Regions from separate parts of the Erythrobacter neustonensis genome, predicted to be linked through region 3. Evidence: predicted binding sites of a transcription regulator. Region 3 holds the regulator's gene; each other region holds the start of a gene.
What was found. The regulator LexA, encoded in region 3, represses DNA repair genes until DNA is damaged. The targets are predictions, from matches to a motif close to GTTCCNCNCTTGTTCT.
Positions count from the first base shown of each region.

Region 1: the regulator LexA is predicted to act here: its motif matches at 1,651-1,666, upstream of recA (recombinase RecA).
Region 2: the regulator LexA is predicted to act here: its motif matches at 2,129-2,144, upstream of A9D12_RS09485 (deoxyguanosinetriphosphate triphosphohydrolase).
Region 4: the regulator LexA is predicted to act here: its motif matches at 1,387-1,402, upstream of A9D12_RS13485 (ATP-dependent helicase).

Region 1 covers NZ_CP016033.1:2,914,101-2,917,740, forward strand. The annotation lists gene alaS (alanine--tRNA ligase) at 1-190, opposite strand, end outside; gene recA (recombinase RecA) at 501-1,568, opposite strand; gene A9D12_RS13550 (DUF4139 domain-containing protein) at 1,714-3,336, opposite strand; gene A9D12_RS13555 (DUF4139 domain-containing protein) at 3,351-3,640, opposite strand, start outside.
Region 2 covers NZ_CP016033.1:2,058,366-2,062,005, forward strand. The annotation lists gene A9D12_RS09470 (SO2930 family diheme c-type cytochrome) at 1-69, shown strand, start outside; gene A9D12_RS09475 (alpha/beta fold hydrolase) at 66-1,064, shown strand; gene A9D12_RS09480 (aspartate/glutamate racemase family protein) at 1,159-1,863, shown strand; gene A9D12_RS09485 (deoxyguanosinetriphosphate triphosphohydrolase) at 2,184-3,347, shown strand; gene A9D12_RS09490 (NAD(P)H-binding protein) at 3,340-3,640, shown strand, end outside.
Region 3 covers NZ_CP016033.1:2,696,001-2,699,640, forward strand. The annotation lists gene moaC (cyclic pyranopterin monophosphate synthase MoaC) at 1-136, shown strand, start outside; gene A9D12_RS12535 (molybdopterin molybdotransferase MoeA) at 133-1,314, shown strand; gene lexA (transcriptional repressor LexA) at 1,509-2,198, shown strand; gene A9D12_RS12545 (ComEC/Rec2 family competence protein) at 2,377-3,640, opposite strand, start outside.
Region 4 covers NZ_CP016033.1:2,896,320-2,899,959, reverse strand. The annotation lists gene A9D12_RS13485 (ATP-dependent helicase) at 1-1,377, opposite strand, end outside; gene A9D12_RS13475 (hypothetical protein) at 1,660-2,121, shown strand; gene rsmD (16S rRNA (guanine(966)-N(2))-methyltransferase RsmD) at 2,125-2,700, opposite strand; gene A9D12_RS15160 (pseudouridine synthase) at 2,700-3,640, opposite strand, start outside.

The sequences.
Region 1 (3,640 bases), 220 kb from region 3:
ACGAAGCGGCGCGCGGGCTGGCAGGGGTTTCGAGCCCGGTAAAGACGTTCTTGAACGGCACCATCCCCGCATTGACGAACATCAGCGTGGGATCGTTGTAGGGAACAAGCGGCGCGCTCGGCGTGGCGGCGTGGCCATGCCTACTGAAATAGTCGAGGAAGGAGCGGCGGATATCGTTCGTCGAGGTCATGGCGGTGCAGTTAGGCAAACCGCGCGGATTTCGCAATGGAGCGCGAAAAAAGGCGCTGAACGAGGGGGTCTGGCAAGGGTCTGAAGGGGGTCAAGCCGGGGTCAGGGCCCGGTCAGGATGGCTCTAAAGGAGTGCAAGCCGGGCCTGAAAATCGCGTTTCCTGCCGCCCAAAGCGAAACGCCGGCCATGTGCCTTGGGGAAGAACACAGGACCGGCGCAGCGCACATTCGGGCACCCTTGCGGCGGGAAAGGAGACCGCGCGGGACACGCGGGACCAGTCGCCTATGCGGGACGGGGCGCCGTCACGGCGTCAATCATCCGAATCCGCATCGGGACCGGTCATCATTTCTTCGGCGACCTTGTCGGTGCGGGCGCGGATCGCCGCTTCGAGGCGATCGCACACATCGGGGTGCTCCTTGAGGTAGTTCTTGGCGTTTTCGCGGCCCTGCCCGATCCGGATCGAATCATAGGAGAACCAGCTCCCTGATTTCTCCACCAGGCCTGCCTTCACCCCGAGGTCGATGATCTCGCCGATCTTGGAGATGCCTTCGCCATACATGATGTCGAATTCGACCTGCTTGAACGGCGGCGCGACCTTGTTCTTGACCACCTTCACGCGGGTTGCGTTGCCGGTGATCTCGTCGCGGTCCTTGATCTGCCCGGTGCGGCGGATGTCGAGCCGGACACTGGCATAGAACTTGAGCGCATTGCCACCGGTGGTGGTTTCCGGGTTGCCGTACATCACGCCGATCTTCATGCGCAGCTGGTTGATGAAAATCACCATGCAGCGCGAACGGCTGATCGAGCCGGTCAGCTTGCGCAAGCTCTGCGACATCAGGCGCGCCTGAAGGCCGACGTGCGAATCGCCCATCTCGCCTTCGATTTCGGCGCGCGGCACCAGCGCCGCGACCGAATCGACCACCAGCACATCGATCGCGTTCGAGCGCACCAGCGTGTCGACGATTTCGAGCGCCTGCTCACCGGTGTCGGGCTGCGAGACGATCAGTTCGTCGATATCGACGCCCAGCTTTCTGGCGTAGACCGGATCGAGCGCGTGTTCGGCATCGACGAAGGCGGCGGTGCCGCCCGATTTTTGCGCTTCGGCGATGACATGCAGCGCCAGCGTGGTCTTGCCCGAGCTTTCAGGGCCGTAGACTTCGATCACGCGGCCGCGCGGCAGACCGCCGATGCCCAGCGCAATATCCAGACCCAGCGATCCGGTCGAAATCGATTCGACCTGCATCGTCTCCTTCGAGCCGAGCTTCATCGCCGAGCCCTTGCCGAACGCGCGATCGATCTGTGCCAGAGCGGCTTCCAGAGCCTTTTGACGGTCCACGGCTTTCTTGTCCTCATCCACCAATTTCAATTGGGTAGCCATCGCACGCGCTCCTTCGCTTGCCTAGGGGCCAGCGCGAGTTTTCCGCTGCCCATGGCATGCTATGTATCGCTTTTGTTCTCATGGAACAAGTAGGGAACGAAAGATTTTTTACGGGGACAGCTGCGTCCCGGTCCCTACCCTGCGCCTAGTCGCCGGCCGCGTCGCGCAACTTCCAGTCGTACACCCTTGTGGCGTTGGCTGGCACCGTCACCTCGACCGTCTGATAGCCGTTCTTCAGCGCGACCGCGTGCCGTGGAAAGCGGATGTCCTGATCTCCGCCATAGGCCAGATTCAGCCGCAATTTCACGGGATGCGGATTGGCGTTGGTGAGGTGCGCCTGCATCTTCGTCCAGCCGCGTGCGTCGTCCGGCGGGTCGCCGATCGCGCCGCACAGCGCAAAGACCTGATTGCTCTGCCCCAGTGCAAGTTCGACATCCTGACCGCGCGCGTAATCGCGCAAGTCCGTTTCGGCGGCGAGCAGATCGCCGCGCGGCCCGGGCTCGAACAAGGCGAGCCTGCCCTGCGGCAACGCGATGCCCAGCCCCTTCTTGTCCTCGTTCTTCGTCAGCAGCAGCACGTCCGCGGCATCGGGCGTATCGCTGTCTGGATAGATCCGGTTGCTGGAATCGCACCCGGCCCGGTAGAGCAGCCGCGCCTTGACCGCATCCTTGTCGAGAAACGCGACCTGCTTCATCGCCTTGGCCGACACATCGATCCGGCCCGGAACGCGGAACAGCTTGAGATCGCCGAGGTCTTCCTCGCTCGCGGTGACCACGGCGCTGTCTCGCGCGCTCAGCCGCGATCCGGTGACGACGATCATCTCTGCCATCGCCATCGGCGGAGGCGGTGGTGGAGGGGGCGGCGGGGCGAACATCGGCGGCGGGGGCACGATTTCGGGGAGCGGACCGCTGCTGGTGCTGCCCAGCGGATAACAGGTGAGATAGAGCCCTTCCGCGGCCGGGGGATCGGCGAGATCTTCGTAATCGCTGTCGACATTCAGGCGTCCGGCAACGATCTGGAGCCGTGCATCATCGAAGCTCTGCCCGTTGTCGTTGACCAGCGTCAGCCAGCTCAGCAATCCCATCTCGAACTCGTCGCCCGACTGGCGGCCGGTCATGGTGCCGACGTAATTGGCCTCCCAGTCGAAACCCCAAGCAAGATAGGTGAGAGTCACGTCATAGGTGCCGCCGGTATCACTGCGCGTGTCGACCGAGAACACCGGCTGCGCGGACAACCCGGCAGGCACGCGGTCAAATCCGAGCGTTTCGGGCAGGCCCGAACACCGCACCGCCTCGAAGCCCTGCCCGGTCTGGAGCACCACCCCGCCATCCGCCCGCGTGCGCACCACCGCGTCTTCGCTGACCTGTTTGCCGGTGGCAGGGTTCATCCGCGTGATCGTCACCCGGTTGCCCAGCGTGCCGTCGACCAGCGCTGCGGGGGAGAGCAGCGCAGCGTTGCGGTTCTTCTCGATCGTGCCGCCCGGCAGGCCGGTGACGATCGCGGACACGCCGATCATGCCTTCGGCGACGCCTTCGAAGCGGATCGTCGATTCGCCCGCAGGCAGCGTCACGCGGCGGGTTTCGGAAATCATCGCCAGCCCGCGCGGATCATCGCGGTCGAGCTTTTCGTCCGGCCCGCGGTCGGCATCGCGGTAGATCGTCACCGCAAGATCGGACGGCGCGGCGGCATCGACCACTTCGCGTGCAAGCAGCGGTGCGGCGAGCACACCGGCAAGACCTGCAGCCCCGCACAGCCAGACAGAGCGCATCGCTCCTGCGCCCTTCAGTAACGCGTTTCGTAGGTGACGCGGATTACCCGTTCGCCCTCGGCCGGAACGGGCACCTTGTAACGGCGCTGATCGGCGTTGATCTGTTCACCCGGCAAGTCTTCGGACGTGATGCGGAAATCGTCCGCCCACCAGCCGCGATCGAGGCCGGTCTGGAGCAATTCGACTTCGACCGGCGCAGATTTGGCGTTGGTGAGGGTGTAGCGCATCGTCGTGCGGTAGAAGGTCTTTGGCCGTTCGAGCGTGATCGTGCGGGTGCGCGCGCCATCGGTGACGCGGTAACGCG
Region 2 (3,640 bases), 640 kb from region 3:
CTCGGCAAATCGCGGATCGATCCGGCAGGCGTCGCGGTGGTGCGGCGCTGGATTGCGGAGATGAAATGACAAAATGGATCGTGCGCGGCTTGCTCGCGCTGGGAATAGTGCTGGTCGCCGCCTTCCTGATCTTCCGCACGCCCGATACCGATCCTGCGCGGATGCGCGCCAAATACGGCGCGCCGCCGTCGCAATTCGTCGCTATCGGCGGCGGGGTGACGGTGCATCTGCGCGACGAGGGGCCGCGCGATGCGCCCGCGATCATCCTGCTGCATGGTTCGAACGCCGATCTGCACACCTGGGACCCGTGGAGTGCAGCGTTGGCGCGAAAGTATCGCGTGATCCGGTTCGATCAGGTCGGACACGGATTGACCGGCCCCGATCCGGCAGAGGATTACTCGACCGCGAACTACGTCGCCGATATCGACGCGGTAGCGGACAGGCTGGGGCTTTCGAACTTCGTGGTCGGAGGCAATTCGATGGGCGGCAAGCACGCGCTCGCCTATGCAATCGCGCATCCGGACCGCGTCGCGGGGCTGGTGCTGGTCGATGGCAGCGGCGGGCCGATGCCCCGCCGTGAAGCTGGCGCGCCCAAGAAGGACAGTGGCAATCTGGGCTTCACGATCGCGCGGATTCCCGGCGTCCGCTTGATTGCCGAACAGATCACCCCGCGCTCGCTGATCGCTACCAGCCTGGCCCAATCGGTCAGCGTCAAGTCGGTCGCCAACCCGGCGGCGGTGGACCGTTACTGGGAGCTTCTGCGCTATCCCGGCAACCGCCGCGCAACGCTCAACCGTTTTGCGATGCCCTATGATCCGATCCCTGCCGCTGCGATCGCCGGGCTGACGGTGCCCACCCTGATCCTGTGGGGCGAGGAAGACCGTATCATCCCGGTCGAAGCGGGGCGCTGGCTGGCGAAGACGCTGCCCGACAGCCGTCTGGTCGTCTATCCGCGGATCGGCCATCTGCCGCAGGAAGAAGCGCCGCAGGCGACGCTCCGCGATCTCGAGCTGTGGCTTGCCGAGCACGCCTCGTCCGCAAAGCCGCGCGCGGCCGCGCGATAACCCCAACCGCAACGCCGCCCGGTCTGGACGCGCGCCGCATGTGCGCCCTAGACGGGGCGCGCAGGGGCGTATTCTAAAGGAAAGGGCAGCCGCATTGCGTAAACTCGGGATCATCGGCGGCATGAGCTGGGTGTCGACCGCGACCTATTACGACCGGATCAACCGCCTTGTGCAAAGGCGCACTACCCGAATGACCAGCGCACCCTTGCTGATCGAAAGCCTCGATTTCGCCCATCTCAGCGCGCTCACCGCCGATGCCGACTGGCAGCGTGCGGCCGGCGTGCTGATCGACAGCGCCAAACGGCTCGAAGGGGCGGGGGCGCAAGGCTTGCTGATCGGCGCCAATTCGATGCACCGCCTGTATGACGAGGTCGCGGGCGCGGTGAACATCCCGATCCTGCATATCGCCGATTGTGTCGGTCTGGCGATGGCGCGCGCGGGCACCACCAATGCTGCATTGCTGGGCACGCGCAACGTGATGACCGAAAGCTTCTATCGCAAGCGGCTGGTGGCGCACGGGGTCGATCTGTTGCCGCCCGATCTCGATTATGTCGAACAGCTCGACCGGATCATCTACCGCGAGCTGATGGTGGGCAAGGTCACGCGCGAGGCCGAGCGCAGCTTGAAGACGATCATCACCAACATGGCGCAGGACGGCGCGCAGGCGATCGTTTTGGCCTGCACCGAACTCGACCTCGTCGTCGATGTCGATGCCAATGTCCTGCCAATCTTCGACAGCACACGAATCCACTGCGATGCTGCGGTCGACTGGATCCTCTCATCGCAGGACGGGGGATAAAACTCGGCTGGTCGATGGCGGAGGGCGCTTCGGCGCTATTGTTGGTTGCATGGGGTGCAACTTGTTAACACTCTCGCTAGGGCCACCTCAGGATTTTGCCGTGGAAACGCATTGGCATCATCCGGGTCTTCGGGTCGCACCGCAGACCCGTGGGGTCGTTCTCCTCCCCCCCAATCACCGGAGAGCGGCCCCATATCTGCGATGATGCGCAAGTTTCCCCGATTTCGTTGCGCGCAATATCCTGAATTTCCGGTATTTTCATGCTGTTCTCGTCCCGTTCCGGTTGAGCGGGCGCGGGCTTGCCCGTAAGCGACCGCGTGATGACCCGCGCCCCCTATGCCGCCGATCCTGCTGCCAACCCCCGCCGCGAATTTGCGCGCCGCGATGTGGGCGAACAGCGCGGCCCGCGCAGCCCGTTCCAGCGCGACCGTGACCGGATCGTCCATTCGATGAGCTTCCGCCGGCTGAAATCGAAGACGCAGGTCTTCATCGCGCCCGACGGCGACCATTACCGCACCCGTCTGACCCATAGCCTGGAAGTCGCGCAGATCGGCCGCGTGATTGCGCGTGCGCTCCGGCTTGACGAGGATCTGACCGAGGCGCTGTGCCTCGCGCATGATCTGGGTCATCCGCCGTTCGGCCATGCGGGCGAGGATGCGCTGTCCGAGGCGCTCGCGGCGCATGGCGGGTTCGATCACAACGCGCAGGCGCTGCGCACGGTAATGCGGATCGAATGCCCCTATCCCGAACATGACGGGCTGAACCTGACCTGGGATCTGCTCGAAGGGCTGGCCAAGCACAATGGGCCGGTCGCAGCGCCCGGCTGGGCGCTGGCAGAACTGGACGCGGCCTTTCCGCTCGATCTCCTGACCTGGCCCTCGCTCGAAGCACAAGTGGCGGCGGTTGCCGACGATATCGCATACGACAATCACGATATCGACGATGGCCTGCGCGCAGGCTTCCTTTGCCTTGACGACTTGCTGACGCTGGATTTCCTCGCAGACCAGTGGCGGAGCGTCGAAAAACGCTTTCCCCACGCGCCGCGGGAGCGTCTGCTGCGCGAGATGATACGTGATCAGATCGGATTGATGGTGAATGATGTGATCGCGCATACCGCGCAGTCGGCAAGGGACTGCGGATCGGTCGCCGAAGTGCGCGCGGCGGGGCGGCAGTTGGCAGGGTTCTCGCCCGCGATGGCGGTGCAGGAACGCAGGCTGAAGGCCTTCATGTACGAGCGGCTCTATTACCACCCCGAACAGATTGCCGCCGCTGAAAGGGCGCGCGGCGTGGTAACGCAGCTTTATGAAGCGTTCGCCGGGGACGCGGCGCTGATGCCCGCCGACTGGCAGGCACGGTTGCCGCAGGAAAACCCTGCGCGCGCCCGCGCCATCGCCGATTTCATTGCGGGGATGAGCGATCGTTTCGCGATGCAGGCGGTGGGCCGCATCAACGGAACGCAGCCCGAAGGCCTGATCAATGTATAGTGCCCCCGGACACGGTCCGACGCGGATCGCGCTGGTCGGCGCGACCGGATTGGTCGGGCGGCGCGTGATCGAAAGCGCCAGTCTGGTCGACACCGTGCGCGTGCTGGGCATCGCCCGGCGCGAAGCGGCCTTGCCGCCCGGTGCGCGGATGGAGATGTTCGTGGCGCCCCCCGAACAGTGGGGCGAAGTGCTCGATGCCGTCCGCCCCGCCGCGCTGATCTGTGCGCTGGGCACCACCTGGAAAAAGGCAGGGCGCGACGAAGCGGCGTTCCGCGCGGTCGATCAGGAACTGG
Region 3 (3,640 bases):
GATGACAGCGACTTCTATCGCATTGCTCACGATCTATGACATGGCCAAGGCGATCGACAAGGGCATGGTGATCGAGGGCGTCCGGCTGATCGCCAAGTCGGGCGGCAAGTCGGGCGACTGGAACGCCCCGGCATGACCGCGCCGCTCGGGCTCGAGGAAGCGCAGGCACGGCTGCTCGCGCTCGCCCCGCAGCTTTCGAGCGAGCGGATCGCCACCGAGGCCGCGCTGGGCCGCGTGCTCGCCGAAGATGTCATTGCCCTGCGCACACAGCCACCCGCCGATCTGTCGGCGATGGATGGCTACGCGCTGAGCGGCGATGCCCAGGCGTGGCGGCTGGTGGGCGAATCGCGCGCGGGCCTGCCCTATTCCGGCGTCCTGACTGACGGCGAATGCGTGCGCATCTCGACGGGTGCGATGGTGCCGCCGGGGGCCGACCGCGTGCTGCTTCAGGAGGATGCACGCGACGACAATGGCGCGATCACCGCCGCCCCGCCGCCCCCGCCCGGTCGGCATATCCGCCCGCGCGGGCTCGATTTTCACGCCGAGGATGTGCTGTTGACACGCGGCACGCGGATTACGGCAGCCCGGCTCGCGCTGGCGCTTGCGGCAGGGCACGGCACGCTTGCCGTCACCCGCCGCGCGCGGGTGGTGGTGATTGACAGCGGCGATGAATTGAGCGCGGACCCCGCCGCCTGCCTGCCGCACCAGATCCCGGCAAGCAACGGGGCGATGATTGCCGCGATGCTCGCCCCGCTTGATTGCGAGGTGAACCGCATCGGCCCCGTGCCCGACACGCAGGCCGCCCTGGCAGACGCGCTTGCCCGGGCCGAGGACGCGGATATCGTGATCACGTCGGGCGGTGCCTCGGTGGGCGATCACGATCTGATCAAGCCTGCGCTCACCGAATGGGGCGCCGAAATCGCCTTCTGGAAGATCGCGATCAAACCCGGAAAGCCGCTGCTGGTGGCAACCCGGGGCGATTGCGTGATCCTTGGCCTGCCCGGCAATCCGGTGTCGAGCTTCGTCACCGCCTTCCTGTTTGCGCTGCCATTGCTGCGCGCAGCCGCCGGCGAGCATGACCCGTTTGCGCGCACGCAGAAACTGCGCACACGCGACGATCTGCCCGCGGTTGGCCCCCGCCGTGAATTCCTGCGCGCGGTCGAAGCGGATGGCGAGGTGTGCCTGGCCGGATCGCAGGATTCCTCCGCTCTCACCGCGCTTGCCGCAGCAGATTGCCTGATCGATCGCCCCGCGCACAGCCCGGCGCTGCCGGCAGGAGAGGCAGTGCGCGTGTTCAATCTCCGAAATGGCTGAATTGCGCGGATTGGCGGGTTGCGGCGCTTGACACGATTCTGCGGGTTGCCTACTTGTTCTTTGTTCGTTCACCATAAAGGCGGAACGGAACGTGCTGGCAACGCACTCCCGATGGGTGCCTCTTGGCGCATGCAGGTGATGGACTGGCGCGCAGGGCGCGCCGTGCCGTGGTGCGACCACAGGAGAATGGACCAATGCTGACCGCAAAACAGCGCGAGCTGATCGTCTTCATTCAGCAACGCCTCGAAGAAACCGGCGTTTCGCCAAGCTTCGAAGAGATGAAGGACGCGCTCGATCTCAAGAGCAAATCGGGCGTTCACCGGCTGATCTCCGCGCTCGAGGAACGCGGCTTCCTGCGCCGCCTGCCGAACCGCGCACGCGCGCTTGAGGTGATCCGCGAACCCGGCGACGCAACCCCTGCACGCGCTGCCACGTCCGCTGCGTCCGGCAACGTGGTCGCGATGCCCGCCGCGCCTGCGCGCGCGCCTTCGGCCGCCAATGACGTGATCGAATTGCCGCTGCACGGAAGGATCGCCGCCGGCGCGCCGATCGAAGCGCTGGAAGGCCAGTCGACCTTGCCGGTGCCCGCCGCGCTGCTCGGCCCGGGTGAACATTATGCGCTTGAGGTTTCGGGCGATTCGATGGTCGAAGCCGGAATCTTCGATGGCGATTTTGCGCTGGTGCGCCGCACCAACACCGCCCGCGACGGCGAAATCGTCGTGGCGCTGGTTCGGGGCGAGGAAGCGACGCTCAAGTATCTGCGCAAGGAAGATGGGCAGGTGCGGCTCGATCCGGCGAACGCTGCCTATGATCCGCAGTTCTACCGGCCTGAAGAGGTCGAAGTGCAAGGCAAGCTTGCAGGTCTGCTGCGCCGTTACCACTGACGCATTGGGAGCCGGAGCGGGATTTGCAGCAGCGTGAAACGCGTTTTTCGCGCGATGTCTGGTCTTAGACTTCGGCTCCAACCCACCCCAAATTCGTGATTGTTGGAACGCGTTGCGTTTAAAAGTCGTGCGTTTCAGGCCCCGCCTTGATGGTTCCAGGGGTGCGCCTAGCGCCCCTCTAGACCCCGGTTCGGGCACTTTCGAACGCAGTCTGCGGCGGCTTTGCCCCGTTTTCGGTTTCGGCACCGAATTTCCCAACCCGTGCTTCGGGTAGCCGCCACCAACCATGCTCGCCCTGCCGGTCGGCAACGCTGACAATCTTAGCCTCGGCAAGATTGATTGAAAGCCCGCCGGACCGCTCGAGCATGCGGCGATCCGCCTTAAGCCACCGCGGCCGGCACGAGCGCGGAAGGAAGCGTTCGGAGACGACAATGTCGGCCCTCGCGCAGGCTGCCGCCAGCGCGCGCTCCTCGACCTGCGATCGCCCGCGGCCGAGCAGCAGGTGCCACGTTTTCCCGCCCCGCGTCATGGTGAGCGCGCACCATGCCGAAGAACAGCGTGCCCCCGGCCACTCAGCCAGCGGCACGGGCTCGGCGGCGATCCCGGCGAGTTCCAGCAGATTGTCGCGGGTATAGCTCGAACGGCTATCTCGCAGCGATACCAGACGCCGCGCGCCGTCTGGGTCGGTCATGGTGATGCCCACCTGCTGGCCATCGCCCGAAATCAACAGATCGGGGATCGGGGTCGCCGCGGCCATCACGCTCGCCAACCCCACCGGAACCAGTCCGGCAAGGCGCACCCGGCCGCGCCACAGCGCAAGCCACAAGCCCCCCACGGCAAAAAGCCCTACCGCAATCCCGCTGATCTGCGGCATCAGACGCACCGAGCCCGACTGGCCGGCAGTGAAATGCGCAATTGTCAGCAGCAGAGCGAGCGATCGTTCCACCACCCACCAGAACGGCGCGCCCGCGCCGACAAGGTCGGCCACCAGCGCGAGCGCGATCATCGGCATCGCGACGAACGTAACCAGCGGGATCGCAACGACATTGGCCAATGCGCCATACATTCCCGCCCGGTGAAAATGGAACATCACGATCGGCATCAGCGCGAGTTCGATCACGATCCCCGTCACGAACAGCATCACGATCTTGCGGAGGGTCGCCCGCCACCATGCCTCCTCGCGCGGCGCAAGGAAGGCGCGCACCGGTGCGCTGTTCGACAAGGCGATGATCGCGATCACGGCGGAGAAGCTCATCTGGAAACTTGGGCCAATCGCGCTTTCGGGCCAGAGCAACAGCACAAACCCGGCGGCGATCGCCACCATCCGCAAGGACAAGGCCTCACGCCCCAGCACCAGCGCGCCCAGCACCAGCAGCGCGGCGACACAGCTGCGGATCGTCGGCACCTCCGCCCCGGTGAGCAAGGTGTATCCGATCCCCGCA
Region 4 (3,640 bases), 200 kb from region 3:
GGCCAGTTGCAGCGCAGCGGCCGCCAGCGGCAGGCCGGTGCGCCGTGCGTGGCTGTGCATCGCTTCGAGCGCCTTGGCACCGAGCCCGCGCTTGGGCTGGTTGTGGATTCGTTCGAACGCCAGATCGTCCTGCGGCTGTGCGATCAGCCGCAGATAGGCGAGCGCGTCGCGGATTTCGGCGCGCTCGTAAAAGCGGAAACCGCCGATGATCCGGTAATTGATACCGATCTGGATGAAGCGGTCTTCGAATTCGCGCGTCTGGTATTGCGCGCGCACGAGGATGGCGACCTGATCGAGCGCTGCGCCTTCGCGTTCGAGCCGCTCGATCGCCTCGCCCACGCGGCGCGCTTCCTCGGGCGCGTCCCACACGCCGATGACCTTGACCTTGTCGCCGCCATTGACCTCGGTCCACAGCGTCTTGTCGTGGCGCTGCGAGTTTTCGGCGATCAGGCCCGATGCCGCGCCAAGGATATGCGGGGTGGAGCGGTAATTCTGTTCGAGCCGGATCACTTCGGCGCCCGGGAAATCCTTCTCGAACCGCAGGATGTTGGCAACCTCGGCCCCGCGCCAGGAATAGATCGACTGGTCATCGTCGCCGACCACGCAGATGTTCTTGTGACCCTGCGCCAGCAGCCGCAGCCAGAGATACTGGACCGCATTGGTGTCCTGATATTCATCCACCATGATATAGCGGAACCGGCGCTGATAGTCGGTCAGGATGTCGCGGTGCGTCTTGAGGATCGTGACCATGTGCAGCATCAGGTCGCCGAAATCGCAGGCGTTCAATTGCCGCAGGCGTTCCTGATAGCGGGCATAGAGCGCGGTGCCCTTGCCATTGGCGTAAGCCTCGTTCTCGGTCGCATCGAGATCGGACGGGAGCAGGCCGCGGTTCTTCCAGCGGTCGATCAAGCCGGCCAGCTGGCGCGCGGGCCAGCGTTTCTCGTCCAGTTCGGCCTCTGCGATGAGCTGCTTGAGCAGGCGCAGCTGATCGTCGGTGTCGATGATGGTGTAATTGTGCTGCAGGCCGACCAATTCGGCATGGCGGCGCAGCATCTTGGCGCAGATCGAGTGGAAGGTGCCCAGCCAAGGCAGTCCCTCGGCCTGCGGGCCCAGATGATGCGCAACACGTTCGCGCATCTCGCGCGCGGCCTTGTTGGTGAAGGTAACGCACAGGATCTGCGAAGGGTAGGCGCGGCCCGTGGCGACAAGGTGCGCCAGCCGCGATGTCAGCGCGGCGGTCTTGCCCGTGCCGGCACCCGCGAGCATCAGCACCGGCCCTTCGGTCGCAAGCACGGCGGCACGCTGCGGCGGGTTCAGGCGCGCCGCATAGGCGGGAACCGATTCGGGCGAAGCGGGGGAGGGCAGGGTGTTGCTCATGGTGTCAGGCGAACAGGTAGGGAACAATGGGGCGGGGGGCAAGCAGCGCGGCGCGGAATAAAGCCTGTCGCAGCGCGAATGCCGGAATCGGCCCGCCGCTTTTCAGCCACATTTCCCGCCCGGTCGGGCCCGTGGCGGGATATCCGGCGCTCGGCACGATTGCGTCCCGAAATCGCGTGGGCATATTGATCCTGCCCGGCAAGCAGGGGATTGCACCGCCGGGCCTGGAAATTCGCTTTTTGCGTTCGTCGTGCTTGGGACACTTATTGATTGGAGTTACCCATGCACAAGTCTCTGAATACCTTCGGTCTCGCAACCGCTGCCGCTGCTCTGGCGATGACGCCGGCACTGGCCTTTGCGCAGGATCAGGCCTCCGTGGATACGGCAGAGCAACCCGCAGCCGAAGCCCCCGCGCAGGATGCTGCGCCCGTCGATGCCGCCGCAGCGACCCCGCCGGTCGAAAGCACGCCCGCCGATGCCGTGACCGCCCCGGCCGCCGCGCCGACGCTGTCGAGCGAGGAACAGGCCGCCAAGATGGAGGCCTGGCCTGCCGAACAGCGCACCGCCTTCGGCACCTGGACGCCCGAGATCCAGTCCTATTTCTGGACCTTGAGCGAAGATCGCCAGACGCTGTTCTGGCGGATTGCCGACGGCGACAAGGCAACGCTCGCCGCGATGGCCGAACCCCAGCGCGAAGCCACGTGGGTCGAACTCGAAACCCGCGTGAAAGCGATGAAGGGTTAAGCCCTAGCGGGTCGCAGCCGGGTCGGCGGGGGTATCAGGATCCATCCGCAAGAGATGGAGCTTCCCCTTGCCGACCCGGCGCTCCGCATCCTTGACGAGGCCCTTGATCGCGACATCCTCGTTGAAGGCGGTTTCGAGCGCGATCCAGGTCTCCGGCCCGATCCAGCCGAGCCGCAGCAGGCGATCAAGCGCGACTTCCCCCGCACCCGAATGGTAGGGCGGATCGGCCAGAATGAGGTCGAGCGGCCGGGTCGCCGATCGCAGGCCCATTACCGAACCCGTTTCAACCCGCGTCCGCAGCCCGGCATCCAGCGCCGCGATATTGGCGCGGATGACATCGACCGCCGCGCGGTCCTGCTCGACAAACAGACAATGCTCCGCGCCGCGCGACAGCGCCTCGAGGCCCAGCGCGCCCGAGCCTGCGAACAGATCTACCACCTGCAATCCGGCAAAATCGCCCAGCCGGCTGGTCAGCATCGCGAACAGCGTCTCGCGTGCGCGGTCGGCAGTGGGGCGCGTGGCCTCGCCCTTGGGGGCGACAAGCTTCCGGCCGCGCCATTCGCCTGCAATGATCCGCATTACCGGTTCCTCGTCGGCGGCGTCTTGCCGCGGGTGGGGGAGGGCCGCTTGCGCTGGCCTGCACCGGGCGAGCGCGGTTTTCTAGGGGCGACGCGATCCTTGCGCGCCGGGCCGCCATCACGGCTGGTCGGGCCACGGCGCGGGGCGTTGGTCAGCGTTTCGGCGCCCTTGCGCGGGCGCGAACGCGCATCGTCTCGCGGCGCCGGGCGTGCCTCACCGCGCGGAGCAGGGCGGGGCGCTGCGGATTTGCGCGGCGACGCGTCACGTTCGGGCGCAGCCACGCGCGGCGGCGGCGACTTGACCGGCGCGCCAATCGCGATCCGGTCGGCCTTCTTGACCCCGCCGCGCGGAATCGGCTCGCCCGTCATCTCGGACAGGAAATGCGCCACCGGCTTGCCGGTCAGCTCGACCGCCTGTCCGCGCGGCAGATCGCCGATGTTGAACGGGCCGTATCCGATGCGGATCAGGCGGTTCACCTGCAGCCCCATGAATTCGAGCACGTTGCGCACTTCGCGGTTCTTGCCTTCGGTGATCGTCATCTCGATCCACAGGTTGCGACCCGAGGAACGTTCGAGGTTGGCATCGATCGAGCCGTAGCGCACGCCGTCGATCTCGATCCCGTCCATCAGGCCTTCGAGCTGCGCCTGCGTCACCTCGCCGAAAGCGCGCGCGCGGTAGGTGCGCGGGATCTTGGTTGCGGGCAGTTCGAGCGTGCGCTTCAACCCGCCGTCATTGGTCAGCAGCAGCAGGCCTTCGGTGTTGAGGTCGAGCCGTCCCACCGGCATCAGCCGCGGCGTGCCCTTGGGCAGCGCGTTGCGCAGCGCGGTGTAGATCGTCGGGCGTCCGGCAGGATCGCGCTCGGCGGTGATGAGGCCGGCGGGCTTGTGGAACGCAAACAACCGGGTGGCTTCGGCGGCGGCGACCGGATTGCCGTCGACCG